4 regions of the Ruegeria sp. CI1 genome follow, and region 1 is predicted to be linked to each of the others. Evidence: riboswitches for the same ligand, from Rfam matches in the RefSeq annotation. Region 1 holds a riboswitch; each other region holds the start of a gene.
The links. A riboswitch is a leader RNA that binds a small molecule or an ion and turns the genes downstream of it on or off. The one in region 1 is predicted to bind cobalamin.
Positions count from the first base shown of each region.

Region 1 (4,301 bases):
GCGACCCGGAACTTTTGACGCTCAAGGCGGTGGACCGGCTCGGCAAGGCCGACGCGGTGCTGTTCGATGATCTGAGCAGCGGTCCGATCCTGAAACATGCGCGCGAGGATGCCGATCTGGTCGGTGTCGGCAAACGCGCCGGTCGCCCCTCGCCCAAGCAGGACCATGTCAGCCGTCTGCTGGTCGATTATGCCCAGACCGGACAGCGTGTCGTGCGGCTGAAATCCGGTGATGGTGGTCTGTTCGGTCGGTTGGAGGAGGAAATCGTCGCCCTGCGCGAGGCCGGTATCGACTATGAGATCATTCCCGGCATCCCGTCGGCCATCGCGGCGGCGGCGGCGGCGGGCATTCCGCTGACCCGCAGGCTGACGGCGCGGCGGGTGCAGTTCGTCACCGGCCATGATGTCAGCGGCAAGCTGCCTCAGGATCTGAATTTACCTGCCTTGGCCGATGCTGGCGCGACCACCGTCGTTTTCATGGGCAAGCGCACGTTTCCATTGCTGGTCGAGGCGCTGAATGTCCACGGGCTGCCGCTCGACACCCCGGCGCTGATGGCCGAATCCGTGTCGACGCCGGACCAGAAACTGCAACGCGCAACGATCGGAGCATTGGCGGAGCAACTGAAATCAGAGGTCGGCACCGCCCCCGCCCTGATCCTTTACGGCCCGTTGGCGGAGTTCGGGGATGTATGAGCTGAACCTGATTGGCATCGGCACCGGCAATCCCGATCACGTCACGTTCCAGGGGGCAAACGCGATACGGGCGGCGGACCTGATCCTGATCCCCCGCAAGGGCGAGAACAAGGCCGATCTGGCTGGACTGCGGGAGGAGATCATCGCGCAGGTGGCGGACGCGGCACCTCAGATCGCCTATTTCGATATCCCCAGGCGCCGCGCCGATAACGGCTATTTACGCGGCGTGGACGAATGGCATGACGCTATCGCCCTGCGCTGGCAGGAGACGATCGCCGGGTTTCCGCAGGCCCGGCAGGTGGCGCTGCTGATCTGGGGTGATCCATCGCTTTATGACAGTTCGCTGCGAATTGCGTCGCGGCTGGACCCGCAGCCGGTCACACGGGTGATTCCCGGCATCACCGCGCTGCAGGCACTGACGGCCGCCCATGCGATTCCGATCAACGACATCGGCGCACCCTATGTCGTCACGACCGGCCGCCGCATCCGGGACGAGGGCTGGCCTGACGGTGCCGACAAGGTTGCGGTCATGCTGGACGGCGAATGCTCGTTTCAAAGCCTTGATATGATGGCGTTCGACATTTGGTGGGGCGCGTATGTGGGCATGAAGGAAGAAATCCTGGTCAAAGGCCCTCTGGCGGACGTTGCGGACAAGATTCTTGAAACCCGTGCCCGGGCACGCGCCGATCATGGCTGGATCATGGACATCTATTTGCTGCGCAGGCGCGAAAAATGACCGAATGGGTCGCAAATGGGAATTGCGCGAACGACTGCATCGCGGCTAAATGAAAGGGTCTGGTCCTGCCGGAGAATTCCGGTGCTAAGAGGGAATTTGGTGCGGCCATCCCGGTGGTCAAATCCAAAGCCGCCCCCGCGACTGTAAGCGGTGAGCTTCTGTTCAACCAGCCACTCCCGGAACTGTCCCGGGGGGAAGGCGAACAGAGGCACCGACCCGCAAGCCAGGAGACCTGCCAGGCAAGAAACGAAACACCGGCCGTCGGGTGCGGCGGCTCAGGAGGACTAAAATGACGACCAAAACGCTCAAGGCATCTGCTGCCGGTTCGGCCATCCTTCCGGCTCTGTTTGCTGTTGTTCTGGGTCTGGGGATCATCACCCTGACCGGCCATGTTCAGGCATCCGCCCTGCACGACGCCGCTCATGATGTGCGCCACTCAACCGGCTTCCCCTGCCACTGACCCATGTTCAGTCGCATTCTGACCAGCGCGTTGTTCGCTGGCGCTGCAGCAGGGCTGATCACCGCCCTGCTGCAGCTCGTATTTGTGCAGCCCGTCCTGCTTCACGCTGAACTCTACGAGTCCGGCGAATTGGTGCATTTCGGAGCAGCCGCCGTTTCGGCACATCCGGATCTGCCGGGGTTCGACCTGATGCGCGATGGGCTGAGCATCGTGTTCACCATGCTGACCTATACCGGCTATGCGCTGGTGCTGGTGGCCCTGATGTCGATGGCAGAACGGATGGGCCATGAGGTCAATGCCCGCACCGGCATCCTGTGGGGGTTGGCGGGCTTCATCACTTTCCACTTCGCGCCCGGACTGTCCTTAGCGCCTGAGGTGCCCGGTGTGGCCTATTCCAACATCACCGCGCGCCAGATCTGGTGGACCGGAACCGTGGCAGCGGCAGGTGTCGCCATGTGGCTGATCGCGTTCGGTGGCAATCTGATCAGCTACCTGATCGCGACCGTGCTGCTTTTGGCGCCGCACCTGATCGGAGCCCCCGAACCCGACAGCTTTACCGGCCCGGTTCCGACCGAACTGGGCGCCCTGTTCGCGGCGCGCGCCTTTGGTGTCGGTATGGCCGCCTGGGCTCTGGTGGGCACGTTTGCCGGATATTTCTGGCAGGCCGAAGGAAAACGCGCCGAAGCCAACGCGTAATCGTTTGCTGATGCATCCCGCCGGGCCAGACGCCCGGCGGGATTATTTATATCAAAAGGATACGAGATGTTCCGATCTCTCGCACTTTTCGGCATCGGCCTGATCTTTGGCGCTGGCGCAGGTTTCGTGACGGCGGCGGGTTATGGCGTGACATTTGAAGGCCACGATCACGGCGACCCGGCCCAACACGGCGAAGCCGTTTCACATGATCATGCCACAACCGTAAATTTTTCATCGGGCGCGGACGCACCGGGCCTTGAGGTCATGCTTGCCAAAGATCCGATGGCCGGTTGGAATCTGCATGTCATTCCGCGGAATTTCCGCTTTTCCCCGGAAAATGCCTCGCTTGCGGACAGGCCGGGCGAAGGCCATGCGCATGTCTATGTCAATGGTGCCAAGCTGGCGCGCCTTTATGGCGAGTGGATGCATATCGACGAATTGCCCAAAGGCGAAGTCGAGATCGAAGTCTCTCTGAACGCCAACGATCACAGCCAGCTGACTGTGGATGACGTGCCCGTCGCCGCCTCGGTCGCGGTTCAGGTCGACTGAATCGCCGGTATCCGCGCGCGCAGGCACAGGCGAAGCCGCCCGCATGGTCGGGCGTCTTCGATCCAGCCCGAGGCGCTGTCCAGATAAGTCTGGCAAGTGGCGGCGATGTCGTCAGCATCCTTGACCGGATCAAGGTCGGAAAAGACATACGAGGCCAGTCCCTGCCCCTGCAACCCCAGGGCAACCGGTTGCTCGCATGCGCTGAAACAGGCGTGTTGCGTAAGTTCGACCCGATCGGAAAGCCCGGCCTTTGCAAGCGCATCTGTCACGGCATCACGCTCGGCCTCGCGATCCCGCACTCCAAGGCAGCTGGAACAGATCAGCAATCGAATACGTTGGGTGGTCATGTATGGCCCATGCTTGCGTCGGGCCGTTATTGCGGGTTTCGACCTGCATGCGCAAGCCGGGTTTGATCGGATGGACACGGGATTGTGACACCGGACATATGCAAAATCTGGCATCACAGTCTTGTCAAACCAACCGGAGCTGGAACGATGAAACGTCTGTGGACAATCCTTTGCCTTGCCGCCCTGCCCGCTTGGGCCGGTGATCTGGAACCCCGCGAAGGATGGGAAGTTCATCAATCTACCAAGACCTATGAAGATCTTGTCTCCGACACCGCGGCGGCGATCAAGGGCAACGGCCTGATCGTAGTGACGCAGGCGGGGCCGACCAAGGCTGCGGCGGCGCGCGGCATCACCATCCCCGGCAACCGTGTCATGGGGGCGTTCAATAACGACTATGCCGTGCGCGTGCTGGAGACATCGACGGCAGCCATGATCGAGGCGCCGATCCGTTTCTACGTCACAGAAAACGCGGACGGTACCGCAACGCTGTCCTACAAGACGCCAAGTTTCGTCTTTGCGCCCTATCTGGATGAGGGCGGCGATGAACTGGCCGCCATTGCACAGGAATTGGACGGAAAGTTCCAATCCGTGGCGGAATCGGCAGTAAAATAGTCACACCGGCGTGAAGGCGCTTGCACCTTCCTGCTCACTCCGCAATCTGCCTGTCGAAAACGAACGGAGCGTTTGAGATGCAGGAAATCGTGCCCCGCGCAGCGGATCTTTTGGCAAGACGGCTATACGAGGCCGGCTGCCGCCACGCCTTTGGCATGCCGGGCGGTGAGGTTCTGACCCTGGTCGACGCGCTGGAACAGGCTGGGATT
Region 1 is NZ_JBQFQP010000016.1:71,968-76,268, reverse strand. Features, by position in the region: gene cobA (uroporphyrinogen-III C-methyltransferase) at 1-692, shown strand, start outside; gene cobF (precorrin-6A synthase (deacetylating)) at 685-1,428, shown strand; cobalamin riboswitch at 1,472-1,682, shown strand; gene ACR0LZ_RS17790 (CbtB domain-containing protein) at 1,718-1,888, shown strand; gene ACR0LZ_RS17785 (CbtA family protein) at 1,892-2,584, shown strand; gene ACR0LZ_RS17780 (hypothetical protein) at 2,651-3,133, shown strand; gene ACR0LZ_RS17775 (DUF1636 family protein) at 3,121-3,480, opposite strand; gene ACR0LZ_RS17770 (DUF302 domain-containing protein) at 3,628-4,092, shown strand; gene ACR0LZ_RS17765 (thiamine pyrophosphate-binding protein) at 4,170-4,301, shown strand, end outside.

Region 2 (4,301 bases), on a different contig from region 1:
TCCTTTTGTGCACCGGATAAGGGGCTTTCGCTTGTCGCCGCAGCTCAAGCAGCTGCACTGCGTCCCTTTCTTGCCGGTTTGCCTGAAGGATCACTACCGACATTGTCAGCGGTCACACCCACGAAATTCGGCGGGCGTTCCGGGCCGCGTTTCTATACGGAGGTTCCCGCTGGTGAAGTTTCGATGCGTCACATTGCCGACCTTCACGTCTTTCCCAACGAATTGCGCGCTGTTGTCGTTAACGGCGCAGAATTGCGCGATTGGCTAGAAATGTCAGCATGTCTGTTTAACCAGGTCACTGAAAATAGCCAAGATACCCCGTTGATCAACCCTCTTCGAGCAGGCCATAATTTCGATGTTATCCATGGTGTTGAATACACTATAGATCTGACTTGCCCGCCTCGGTTTCATGCGGATGGCAGTCTGGTTGAAACAGGCAACCGACGCATTGGAAACCTCACTTGGAAGGGAGATCCCATCGGGGATCAGCAGCTTTTCGTCGTGGCACTGAATAACTATCGCGCCAATGGGGGGGGCATTTTTCAGCTTTGGAGAACGCTAAAATCATCAGTATTCCTCGCCTACGCATTCAGCACATCTTGAAGGACTATGTTGAGGGGAGTCTTCCATCTGATCCGCTGCAAGCGACTCCGCATCCGTGGCGTTTCGTCAAGACGCGCAAGACCTCGGTCGTTCTGCAGACCGGTCCCGATGCCTTGCGCTATCTGGATGACCTTTCAGGATACCACCCGGTTGTTCTGGGCATCGATCCCGAAGGTTTCCTGCGGCTACGCCTATCCTTGTGACGGGTTGTCATCGCCAGTCATCTTGCCTATATCGAGCAACGAGAGGTTGGCGCGGGCGAGCGCCTCGCCAACCTGGTCAGGTCCGGAAGGAAGCAGCCACAACGAGTCCCGCTTGGGTCGATGTCCAACCTCTCACTTTCCCACTAATCATCTAGCGTAGACCAACCTAATCGGCGATGAGTGCGGGCCACACAACGGCATTCTTACGCGCAAACGCGCCCAGATGGCCAATTTGCTTCACTCCAAAATCCTGAGGCGTCAATTCACGCCGTCGCGCATCTTGCCCATAAAGTTCGGCCAATCGCCAAACGCATTTGGGCGGGATCACCTGATCGTCCGAAAACGCAATCATATCCACAGATGCGCCACTTCTTTCCCAGTCGGGTTTCGGTAAGGTCGTTCCGGCATCCGGCAGATAGCTTTTTGCGGATGTGCACCATTTTCGCCATTGCCAATAGACCGGAGCAGGTAGATCTGCTCCGAACCCAACAAGACGCCCAGGCAAATACCCCAAACTCTTAACCAGCAGCGGAACATGCCCGAACCAAAACATTCTGGCGAGCGCTTGATAAGGCCAAGGGTGATCGCGATGTTGTACCAGCCCTGAACAGACACAGATCATTCTGTCGATTTCTTCGATGCCAGGCTGCAAAGGACCGAGCATCCCGCCAATCGAATGCCCGATGACCCAAAGCTTTGAATTTGGGAACCGACGACGCATTTCCGTCCGAGCCGCGGGCATGTCGACCAATGCCCAATCGGTCATGGATGACTTGGATTTCTTTAGGTTGCCGGTCAAAGAGTGGCCGAAATCCCGGTAATCGTACGTCAGACAAGCAATTCCGCGTTCTAAGGCCAGCCACGATGCGAAATGTCTGTAGTAGTCCCTCGGAACACCGGTCGCCCCATTGAGCACGACCGTAACTTCTGGCTTTTCTTTCGCATGAAAGAGGCGGGCAGACAGTTGGTAGTCGCCCGAGTGAATAAGAAGGTCTTCAGCTGACACCTGGTCCTGCATATTTAACTCCGCGCCCCCTAGACCGGTCGGTCTAGTCCTGATCTCTGGACCAATTGGTCCAGTGCTGTCAATAATCCACGCAAATGACTGAACGTCCTTTGCCAACAAAAGAGCGCCTGATTCGGGCTGCGGCCGACCTTTTCCAGAGGTCGGGCTATCACGGGGTCGGGCTGAACGAAGTTCTTTCCGTGGCTGACGCACCCAAAGGATCGCTGTATCACCATTTCCCGAATGGAAAGGCCGATCTGGCGCTTGCGGCCGCTACTTGGGCGTCCGATGCGATGCTTGGTCTTATTGCCGCGTCATTTGAGCCTGCGGAAGATTTCCAGTCCGGGGCCACAACTCTTTGCAACAAGATAGCGAAACTTTTCGACAAATCAGGTCAGTGGGATACCTGCCCGATTTCCGCTACTTTGTTCGAAGGGCCGGACAACAATATATTCCGCAACCATGCCTATCACTTGTACGAGGGTTGGATAACCGAAGTCGCACATCACGCAAGGCGACTTGGAGTGGCCGAGCCAGAATTCGCGGCAGATACTGTGTTCATACTGCTCCAGGGCGGGTGGCAGTTGGCCCGGGCAAGGCGATCTTCGGAGACCCTAAGAAACGTGCCTTGCCGCTTGAGCAAGATGTCGACGTCTAAACAAATTCAGTAAACCCGCCCGGCGCGACAAAGGTGCTTGAACCGCAGGATTCGTCTTGACCCAGAATTGTGCGCCCGCTAGCGATTAGGCGATGGTTTCCGGCCGCGTTCACGGTCGGAATGAAAAGGGAACACGGTACGGTTCTTCCAGAACCAATTCCGCGACTGCCCCCGCAACTGTAGGCGGCGAGCGAAGCCGAAATGCCACTGGTCCAAGGGCCGGGAAGGTCGGCAAAGCAGCGACCCGCAAGTCAGGAGACCTGCCATCGGAACTGAAACTCGAACTCGGGCGGGGTGTCCGGGACAGGGTCCGATAGCTGATTGCTGTCCTTCCCGTCCGTTGTCCTCGTCACCAGCGCGGAGGGCGCGACATGATTTGGAAATCCGACAAGCACCTGTTCACGGCAACAGTGTGCCAGAAAACCGGTAAACCCTGCCCGGCATTGGCGCAAATGGGTAAAAAACTGGCACAGGCGATATCTGCGGCAAAGCCATTGACTGCAGATGACTTCGAGATCGACGGAAGCTGCGCACTTGAACATTGTGCCACTGGGTGCGATGCCAGATTCCGCGCCGATCATTCTCGCATTCGAGTATTCTGCGGTGTGAATGACGAGGCGGATAGCGAACGCCTGAACCAGATTGAAGACGCTCTATTGAACTCTTCTCGGACCGTTTTTCCCTCGGGTTGGATCAAGCAGATGCCCTGCGCGTTCCTCGAAGCAGTTCCGCAGGGCAATCAGGCGGCAGAAACCGCCTGCCACGCGCCACTTTGAAAGACCGCCAACGCAAAAACATAACCCTCAGTCCGGCCTCAGGGCCGGTCTGCCACCATCTGCCCTTTCAGCGCCCAATCCATTTGGGGTTCGGTTTCGACGGCGCAGGGGCGAATGGCGCGTAGCCGTTTCAGCGCATCCGAAGGTCTTTCACCACATTCGACCATCAACCTCAGCGCAGCCATTCCCGATCTTCCGCAACCGCCACGACAGTGGATCAAAATCCGACCACCGCCAGCAAGTGCCTGCCGCGCAGACGCACTGGTCTCGGCCCATTTCGCCTGGACATGACTGGGCGGAATACCAAAATCTTCGATCGGCAAATGGACCCATCGGCAGGCGCGCGCCTGAATATCCAAGCCGAAACTGCGCGCGCCGTCTTGGATCATTTCGACCTCTGTCGTCATCGAAATCACTAGGCCCGGTTTCCAGTCGGCAATGGTGTCGAGGTCAGAAGGATAGTCTCCGCTCCGACCCGGCATCTGGCAGATAGCCAATGTGCCTCCGCCCACCTGCAGCCCAAATATCACCAGTTGTGACACGATTAGCTCCCACACAACCAACACGCTGAAATCTGCATTCTCCAATGGATGCCTGAGTGTTTTACCCCGGCTTGCAAGCAATCCAAACCAAAATCGGACCTGCTGCTGTGGACGCGGGCATCGCGGCACACTACGCTGCGGTTTTAAGACGAATCCGGCAGAGCAGACATGACCGACACCGCACCCGCACCCTATCAGGTTCTTGCCCGAAAATATCGCCCCGAAACCTTTGCCGATCTGGTCGGCCAGGATTCGATGGTGCGGACACTAAGAAACGCCTTTGAAGCAGACCGGATTGCGCAGGCTTTTATCATGACCGGCATTCGCGGGACGGGTAAAACCACTACCGCACGGATCATCGCCAAGGGCATGAACTGCATCGGGCCGGATGGAAACGGAAAGCCGACAACTGAACCTTGCGGTCAGTGCGAGCATTGCGTTGCGATCATGGAAGGCCGTCATGTAGACGTGATGGAGATGGATGCAGCAAGCCGGACCGGTGTTGGCGACATT
Region 2 is NZ_JBQFQP010000009.1:150,908-155,208, reverse strand. Features, by position in the region: gene ACR0LZ_RS12605 (bifunctional 2',3'-cyclic-nucleotide 2'-phosphodiesterase/3'-nucleotidase) at 1-603, shown strand, start outside; gene ACR0LZ_RS12600 (hypothetical protein) at 600-806, shown strand; RNA gene ffs (signal recognition particle sRNA small type) at 846-944, shown strand; gene ACR0LZ_RS12590 (alpha/beta hydrolase family protein) at 973-1,824, opposite strand; gene ACR0LZ_RS12585 (TetR/AcrR family transcriptional regulator) at 1,908-2,483, shown strand; cobalamin riboswitch at 2,547-2,752, shown strand; gene ACR0LZ_RS12580 (hypothetical protein) at 2,842-3,246, shown strand; gene ACR0LZ_RS12575 (protein-tyrosine phosphatase family protein) at 3,285-3,788, opposite strand; gene ACR0LZ_RS12570 (DNA polymerase III subunit gamma/tau) at 3,957-4,301, shown strand, end outside.
Region 2: it holds a riboswitch for cobalamin, as region 1 does, so the genes downstream of both, ACR0LZ_RS12580 (hypothetical protein) here and ACR0LZ_RS17790 (CbtB domain-containing protein) in region 1, are expected to answer to the same signal.

Region 3 (4,301 bases), on a different contig from region 1:
GGTTGCCGACCTCAGGGGCGTCATGGAGCGTGAGGCCAACCCGGCCCTGATCGCGCTGATCAAGGCGGCGGAGAAGCACGGCGTCGATATCCTGTGCGACGATGACGAGATCTCGCTGGGTCACGGCGCGGGCAGCCGGACATGGGCCTGGGATGCGTTGCCCTCGCCCGACGCGGTGGATTGGGGCGCGTTGCACAACATTCCCGTCGCTTTCATCACCGGCACCAACGGCAAGACCACGACGACCCGTCTGCTGGAGGCGATTGCCCGTGCGTCGGGCCGGGTGGCGGGGCTGACCTCGACCGAGTTCGTGCGGGTGGGGGACGATATCCTGGACCGGGGCGACTATTCCGGGCCGGGCGGTGCACGGATGCTGTTGCGGGACCGTCGGCTTGAGATCGCCTGTCTTGAGGTGGCGCGCGGCGGCATCCTGCGCCGGGGGCTGCCGACCCGCGCGGCCTCGGCCGCGGTGGTGACGAATGTGGCCAACGATCATCTGGGCCAGTACGGCGTCAACACGGTGCCGGAACTGGCGCAGGCGAAGTTTGCCGTGCGCCGCGCCCTGAAGAAGGGCGGTGTTCTGGTCCTGAACGCGGATGATCCCTTTGTGCGGGACGAGGCGGAAACCACGCCGGGTGTGATCTGGTGGTTCTCGCTGGACCCGGAAAACGATCTGATCCGCCGCGCCCGCGAGCGGGGAGAGTGCTGTTCGTTCCTGCGTGGAGAAGAGATCGTGTTCTTCGATGGGCAGGCCGAGCAGGTCATTCAATCGGTTCGCGATGTGCCGCTGACCATGGGGGGTGCGGCGCGCTATAACATCCTGAACGCGATGGCGGCGCTGTGCCTTGCGCGTGCGATGGAGATCCCGGTTGAGGCCATTCGCGCCGGGCTGGCCGGGTTCAGGCCCGATGCCCGTGACAATCCGGGCCGGTGCAACGAGTTCGCCTTTAACGGCGCGCGGGTGTTTGTCGATTTTGCCCACAATCCACATTCGATTGCGGCCGTGTGCGAGGCGCTGGGCGGGCTGTCGGCAAAGCGGCGCTTCATCGTGCTGAGCCATGCGGGCGATCGGTCGGACCAGGATATCCGGGAGGTCACCAGAACGGCGCTGGGGTTTCAACCGGATGTGGTGGTCGCTGCCGAGTTGGAAGGGTATCTGCGGGGGCGTGAGCTGGGCGAGATTCCGGCACTGATCCGGCAGACCGCCACGGAATGCGGGCTGCGGGAGGATCAGGTTCTGCGCGCGGCCTCGCCGGTCGAGGCCAGCAGGATGATCCTGGATCGGGTCGAGCCCGGTGATCTGGCGCTGTTGCTGGTTCTGTCAGAGCGCGATGCGGTGCTGAACCTTTTGCAGAGCTAGCCCGGGCGCGCGCAGAATTTTCTTGCCGCACCGTAAGGATTGCACTAAGCGCGCGGTACCGGTCCCGAAAGGGCTAAGAGGGAATCCGAGGTGCCGCGCGGCATCAACCGGAACTGCCCCCGCAACTGTAGGCGGCGAGCGCTGTCCGTTCGTGTCACTGGGCCTTTCAGGTCTGGGAAGACAGGACAGGCGACGACCCGTCAGTCAGGAGACCTGCCGGTAAAAACCGAAACACACCGGACGGGGTTGTCCGGGGAGGTTGCCAAAGGATCCTGCCGGGGGCCGTGCGCCGCCCTGCACCGACAGAAGGCGAAATGCGACTGTCGCTTTGGTCAATGCCCTTTCACCCGTTCTCCGGTCATTGACATATGGAGATCGATCATCATGGTTTTGCGTACCGGCCTTGTGGGCCTTTCCCTGTCTCTGTCGGCGGCAAGTGTGGCCGCCAGCGAAGATTTTCCGCTGACCATCGAAAACTGCGGCCATTCGGTGACGTTCGAGGCGCCAGTGGCGTCGGCGGTCACGGTCGGTCAGGCCGCGACCGAGGTGCTTTATGCGCTGGGGCTGGGCGAGCAGGTTCTGGGAACCTCGGTCTGGTTCAACGAGGTTCTGCCTGAATTTGCCGAGGTGAACGCCAAGGTGGAGCGTCTGGCCGACAACGACCCCAGCTTTGAAAGCGTGGTTGCCAGGCGGCCCGGTCTGGTGGCGGCGCAATATGAATGGCATGTCGGCCCCGAAGGCATCGTTGCCACGCGAGAACAGTTTCACGAACTGGGCATTCCGACCTATGTGATGCCTGCCGATTGCGTCGGCAAGGACAACTCGGTCGGCAGTGACGGGACGCGGATCGAGATGTTCTCGACCGATACGCTGTATCAGGGGATCGAGGAACTGGCCGCTGTCTTTGGGGCGTCCGAGAAGGGTGCGGAACTGGTGGCGGACTACAGGGCGCGCGAGGCCGCAGCCATTGCCAGGGCGAAGGCGGTGGAACTTGACGACGTGTCCGCCGTGTTCTGGTTCTCGTCCCCGGAGATGGAAAGCGATCCGTTCGTGGCCGGGCAGAAAGGCGCGCCGGGATATATGATGAACGCGCTGGGCATCCGCAACGTCATCGAAACGGATGAGGAATGGCCGACGGTGGGCTGGGAAACCATTGCCAAGGCCAATCCGACTGTCATCGTGATCGCCAAGATGGACCGTCGCCGCTTTGCCGCCGATGACTATGAGAAAAAGCTGGAGTTTCTGCGCAACGACCCGGTGGCCAGCCGGATGGATGCGGTCAGGAACGACCGCATCGTCATCATGGACGCGCAGGCCATGGACGCCACCATACGCGCAATTCCGGCGCTGGAGGATCTGGCCGAGGAGTTGAGCAGCGGCGGTAACAGCCAGTGAGCGAGATCGCCGCAATCGCCCGGCACGTACTGGGGGCCGTGTGCCTTGCCGTGCCGGTGCTGGTTGCGGCGGTTCTGGCGGGCGCGATGATCGGGGAAACCGCGCTTGCGCCCGAGCTCGTGTTTTCAGTGCTGGCCAACAAGCTGGCCGGGGCGGGTCTGGCCGTCGATCCGATCGATCAGGGGATCGTGTGGAGTTACCGGTTGCCACGGGCGCTGGTCGCCGCGGCCTGCGGCGCGGGACTGGCCGTGGCGGGTGTGGTGCTGCAGGCGCTGCTGCGCAACGCGCTGGCCGATCCGTATATTCTGGGCATCTCTGCCGGGGCCTCGACCGGGGCGGTGGCGGTGACCATCGCCGGATTGGGCGGCGGCGCGTTGTCGCTGTCCTTTGGCGCGTTCAACGGTGCGCTGCTGGCTTTTGGGTTCGTTGCCATCCTGGCCCGTGCGGCGGGTGCGGGTGGCGGACGGGCGGCAACGGCGCAGATCGTTCTGGCGGGGATTGCGGGATCGCAGCTGTTCAACGCGATGACGGCCTTCATCATCGCCAAATCCGCAAATGCCGATCAGGCGCGCGGAATCATGTTCTGGCTGATGGGCAACCTGAGCGGGGTGCGCTGGCCGGATGTGTATCTTGCGATACCTGTGGCTTTTGCCGGCTGGCTGATCTGCCGTTTTCACGCCCGCGCGCTGGATGCCTTTACCTTTGGTTCGGATTCCGCGGCGTCACTGGGCATACCCGTCCGGCGGGTTCAGGCGGTGCTGATCCTTGCCACCGCGCTGACGACGGCGGTCATGGTATCGATCGTGGGGTCCATCGGCTTTGTCGGGCTGGTGATCCCGCATGCCGCGCGATTTCTGGTGGGGCCGGGGCATCGCCGCCTGATCCCGACCGCCGCCCTGATCGGTGCCGTGTTCCTGATTGGAGCGGATATCGTGTCGCGCATCATCATCCCCGGTCAGGTCCTGCCCATCGGGGTGGTGACTGCGTTGATAGGTGCGCCAGCCTTTGCCGTCATTCTGGTGCGCGGACAAAGGAGCGCGCGATGAGGATCGAGGCCCGAGACCTGAGTTACGCCGTGCGCGGCAAGCGCCTGTTGTCAGGTGTGTCCTTTGACGTGGACCCCGGTGAGACGCTGGCGCTGGTCGGTCCCAACGGGTCGGGCAAGTCGACCCTGATGCGCCTGCTGGCGGGATTGGTGCGCCCGAGTTCGGGGCAGGTCGAGTTGGCCGGTGATCCCCTGTCGGCGCTTGGGCGGCGGCAGATCGCCCGGCGTGTCGCCATTGTCGAGCAACAGGCCGACACGACCGAGCGGGTGAGTGCGCGGTCGGTGGTGGAGCTGGGCCGCACGCCGTGGTTGTCGGCGCTGCGGCCTTGGCAGGCGGAAGACACGTGGCAGGTCGACAAGGCGCTGCGGACCGTGGACATGGCCGGGATGGCGCACAGGGAGTGGGCAACCCTGTCGGGTGGAGAGCGCCAGCGGCTGCATATTGCCCGCGCGCTGGCGCAGCAGCCGGGGCTGCTGCTGCTGGATGAGCCGACCAACCAT
Region 3 is NZ_JBQFQP010000002.1:220,585-224,885, forward strand. Features, by position in the region: gene ACR0LZ_RS03025 (Mur ligase family protein) at 1-1,360, shown strand, start outside; cobalamin riboswitch at 1,403-1,595, shown strand; gene ACR0LZ_RS03030 (ABC transporter substrate-binding protein) at 1,745-2,755, shown strand; gene ACR0LZ_RS03035 (FecCD family ABC transporter permease) at 2,752-3,801, shown strand; partial or broken gene ACR0LZ_RS03040 (ABC transporter ATP-binding protein) at 3,798-4,301, shown strand, end outside.
Region 3: it holds a riboswitch for cobalamin, as region 1 does, so the genes downstream of both, ACR0LZ_RS03030 (ABC transporter substrate-binding protein) here and ACR0LZ_RS17790 (CbtB domain-containing protein) in region 1, are expected to answer to the same signal.

Region 4 (4,301 bases), on a different contig from region 1:
GCATCCAGCCAGGCATCAAGCGCGGCCTGTTCAATTACATGCAGGTGCAGGGCGTCGTCGGAGGGAGGGGCAAAAGACAGGGGCATGAACGGCTCGCTTGGTTGAGGTGCGGCCAGACTACCTTGCGCCGGGGCGCCTGCAAGCCATTTCAGATCGAAAGATGCCGTTGGTCCCAAACCGCAACCAACGACTGCTCGCCGACCCGGATCAGGCGGAACAGCGTGGCGCTGGCGGCGACGTGGTCTCCGGCATCCACGGCTTCTGACACATCTCCCGCCACGCGGGTCAGCGCCGTCATGCCGACCTGTTCGGCAATCGCCACCAGCGAGCGTGCGGCCTTGCGCAGACCCAGCCAATCCCGTTGTCGCCACATGAGTTCGCATCGCGACAGCCGCAGGGCCAGCTCTTCGATGGCGCGGCATACCACATCCTCGGCGCCCGAATCGCCCAGCTGATCGTAAAGATTTCCCAGAGGGTCCGGATCCAGTCGCACGGTTTCCCTCTGAACGAGTGTGATCACTTTCTCCACCACGTTCACCCCAATAAAGTCGCACCCCCACGGCACGGTCGCATCCTCGCGCCACAGTGGTTGGCAAAAGGTTTCGGCAAAAGTGGATAATGTCTCGAATTTTGTTTCAATTCGGATTAGATCACGCTGCAGCACAGAAAACCTTGGGGATTTACTGGAATGGACTTCGCTAAACCTCTGCCGAATTATCTGGTCAAGCGCTACCATGGCTGGAAAGCCACGACCTATGCCGAGAACGAGGCCTGGTACCGCACATTGGCCAACGAAGGGCAGCATCCGCGCGCCATGGTGATCTCCTGCTGCGACAGCCGGGTGCACGTCACATCTATCTTCGGCGCCGATCAGGGCGAATTCTTTATCCACCGCAACATTGCCAATCTGGTACCGCCCTATGCGCCCGATGGCGATCACCACGGCACCAGCGCGGCCATCGAATATGCGGTCACCGCGCTGAAGGTCGCGCATCTGATCGTGCTGGGCCATTCGCAATGCGGTGGCGTTCAGGGCTGTATCGACATGTGCAAGGGGCAGGCGCCACAGCTTGAGGCCAAGGAAAGCTTCGTCGGGCGCTGGATGGATATCCTGAAACCGAAATACGATCTGGTTGCCGATCTCAAGGACAACATCGAACAGGCCCGCCAGTTCGAGAAACAGGCCGTGGTGGCCTCGCTGGAAAACCTGATGACCTTCCCGTTCGTCGCCTCCGCCGTCGAGGCCAAAAGCCTCAGCATTCACGGCCTGTGGACCGACATCGGCGCAGGCGGATTGCAGAGCTATGATCCTGCGAAAGGAAAGTTCGAACCGGTCTGAGTGACCCGGGCGCCGACCTTCGGCGCCCGAACCGCTTCTGGAAATCAGCCCAGCCGCCGCGACAGGAACGTTCCGTCTGCGATTGATGCCTGGTCCGCGCGCAAGCGCCCGGTCAGCTCTGCATCACCGCCGGTTTGCCCCCATTGACCAAAGTGCACGTGGTCGGTGATCGCGCGGCGCGGCAGCCAACCGGCCTTTTCAAGTTCCGGCCTGTCGTGAAAACCACGGACCAGCCCGACACAAAGATATGCGACGGGTACAACCTCGGCAGGCAGGTTCAGCACCTCTTTCAGCGCGCCATTGTCAAGGATCGACACCCAGCCCACCCCCAGCCCCTCGGCTCGTGCCGCCAGCCAGAAATTCTGTACCGCACAGACCGACGAGAACATGTCCATCACCGGTATATGAGTGCGACCGATCACCACCGGCCCGGAGCGGCTGCGGTCGCAAGTGATGCAGATGTTGATCGGCGCCTCGAGGATACCTTCCAGCTTGAGCTTGCGATAAGTGTCGCGCTGCTCGACCGGGAACATCAGCGCGGCCTCAGCATGGGCCTTGGCAAACAGCTCATGCACCTGCCGGCGCATATCACGGTCCTGCAGGATCAGGAAATCCCACGGCTGCATGAATCCCACCGATGGCGCGTGATGCGCCGCCAAAAGGACACGGCTCAACCGGTCTTCGGGTATCGGGTCCGGCAGGAAATCCCCGCGGGTGTCGCGACGGTTGAGGATGGTTCGATAAACCGCTTCGCGGCTCGCCTTGTCAAAAGCGTCGGGCGCCATCAGCGCCGGTTCGGTGGTAATGGCCATCGGAGTCCCCTTGGATGGTCCCGCGCCGCCCGCCGTCCACGCAGGCTGCGCCATCCCTTCCGGCCGGTCTTCTGACTCGGGATCTTCCCGCGCGAACCCCTTCCCGGCCAAGGCCAGTGGTTCATGTCCGCACAGTCCCCCTTACAGCGTTGGGCACGTCGCGGGTTTGCACCGCGTTCCCGATTCTCCCGCACGGGCGGGCACCGAAAGGTGGCCGGACATTAGTCGGTCACGCAGGCAGGTCAACGAAAAAGGGGCACGGTTTCCGCGCCCCTGACATTCCCAATCCGAAGGAGCTTCACCCCTTCTTCAGAACTTCCCGTCCCAGCAGCTCGGCGATCTGCACCGCGTTCAGCGCCGCGCCCTTGCGCAGGTTGTCGCTGACGCACCACAGGTTAATGCCGTTCTCGATGGTCGAATCCTGGCGAATGCGGCTGATGAAGGTGGCGAAATCGCCGACGCATTCCACCGGGGTGACATAGCCACCGGCCTCGCGCTTGTCGATCACCATGATGCCGGGTGCCTCGCGCAGGATGTCGCGCGCCTCGTCTTCGTCCAGGAACTCCTCGAACTCGATGTTCACCGCCTCGGAATGGCCCACGAAGACCGGAACGCGGACGCAGGTCGCGGTGACCTTGATCTTGGGGTCGACGATTTTCTTGGTTTCGGCGACCATCTTCCACTCTTCCTTGGTCGAGCCATCCTCCATGAAGACGTCGATATGCGGAATGACGTTGAAGGCGATCTGCTTCTGGAACTTCTTCGGCTCGACCTCGGTGATCGGGTTGTAGACGGCCTTGGTCTGATCCCACAGCTCGTCCATGCCTTCCTTGCCCGCGCCCGACACCGACTGATAGGTCGATACCACGACGCGTTTGATCCTGGCACGGTCATGCAGCGGCTTCAGCGCAACCACCATCTGCGCGGTCGAGCAGTTGGGGTTCGCGATGATGTTCTTCTTGGAATAGTCGTGGATCGCCTGCGGGTTCACTTCCGGCACGATCAGCGGAATGTCCGGGTCATAGCGATAGAGCGACGAGTTGTCGATCACGACACAGCCCGCCGCCGCCGCCTTGGGCGCATAATCCTTGGTCGCGGCCGAACCCACGGCAAACAGCGCCATGTCCCAGCCGGTAAAGTCAAAGGTGGCCAAGTCCTGGGTCTTGATCGTCTTGTCGCCAAAGCTGACTTCGGTGCCCAGCGAACGACGGCTTGCCAAAGCGGCAATTTCGTCCACGGGGAACTGGCGCTCGGCCAGGATGTTCAGCATTTCGCGGCCCACGTTGCCCGTGGCGCCGACGACGACGACGCGATAGCCCATGTCTTGTCTCCTGAGTTAAGGACGCGCGTTCATAGCACCCTTTGTCGCAGAAGAAAGGGGGCAGGCGGCGTATTTGCGTCCCTGACGTCAATTTGAGGCGTGGCGCTGTGTCTCAGCCCCCGGCCAGAAGGCCCTCATAGACCTCGACCAGCGCATTTGCTTCGCCCTCGATATCAAAATGCGTCTCTACATGGGTGCGGGCCGCCACTCCGGACCGGGCCAGAGAATCGCGGTCCGCCAGCATCTCCGCCGCCGCGCCGGCCAGCGCCTGAATGTTGTTCGGGGCCACGACGCGGCCCAGCGACGGGTCGGTCACGATTTCGGAAAACGCGCCCACATCGGTGGCCACCACCGGCACACCGCAGGCCATCGCCTCCAGCGGGGTCAGGCCGAACCCTTCCCATCGCTGGGGGGCGATGAACAGGTCCAGCACCTGATACCATTCCGCGATCCGGTCCACGGTGACCTCGGGCTTGAACAGGATGCGGTGGGCCAGCCCGGCGTCTGCGACCTTCTGTTTCAGATCGTTCAGAAAGCCGGTGTGCTGCTCGGTCGCCCGGCCCATGACAATGCCCGATACATCGTCGAACCGCCCACACAGATCGATCATCGCATCGACAAAGGCATCCGTGCCTTTCTGGTGCCGGATGCGGCCATAACAGCCCAGCAATATCCCGTCGGGCAGCCCCAGTTGCGCCCGCACGGCGGCGCGATCCTTGGGCGGGGTGAAATCCTGCAGGTTGATCCCGTGCATGATCACGCGCGCGTCCCGGTCCAGATACCCGGCGGTCTTGCGCGAGGTCGCCACCACCGCGTCCATCTTCGAGAT
Region 4 is NZ_JBQFQP010000003.1:63,576-67,876, forward strand. Features, by position in the region: gene ACR0LZ_RS04075 (leucyl aminopeptidase family protein) at 1-86, opposite strand, end outside; gene ACR0LZ_RS04080 (hypothetical protein) at 149-538, opposite strand; gene ACR0LZ_RS04085 (carbonic anhydrase) at 689-1,339, shown strand; gene bluB (5,6-dimethylbenzimidazole synthase) at 1,384-2,151, opposite strand; cobalamin riboswitch at 2,196-2,374, opposite strand; gene ACR0LZ_RS04095 (aspartate-semialdehyde dehydrogenase) at 2,450-3,472, opposite strand; gene ACR0LZ_RS04100 (glycosyltransferase family 4 protein) at 3,585-4,301, opposite strand, start outside.
Region 4: it holds a riboswitch for cobalamin, as region 1 does, so the genes downstream of both, bluB (5,6-dimethylbenzimidazole synthase) here and ACR0LZ_RS17790 (CbtB domain-containing protein) in region 1, are expected to answer to the same signal.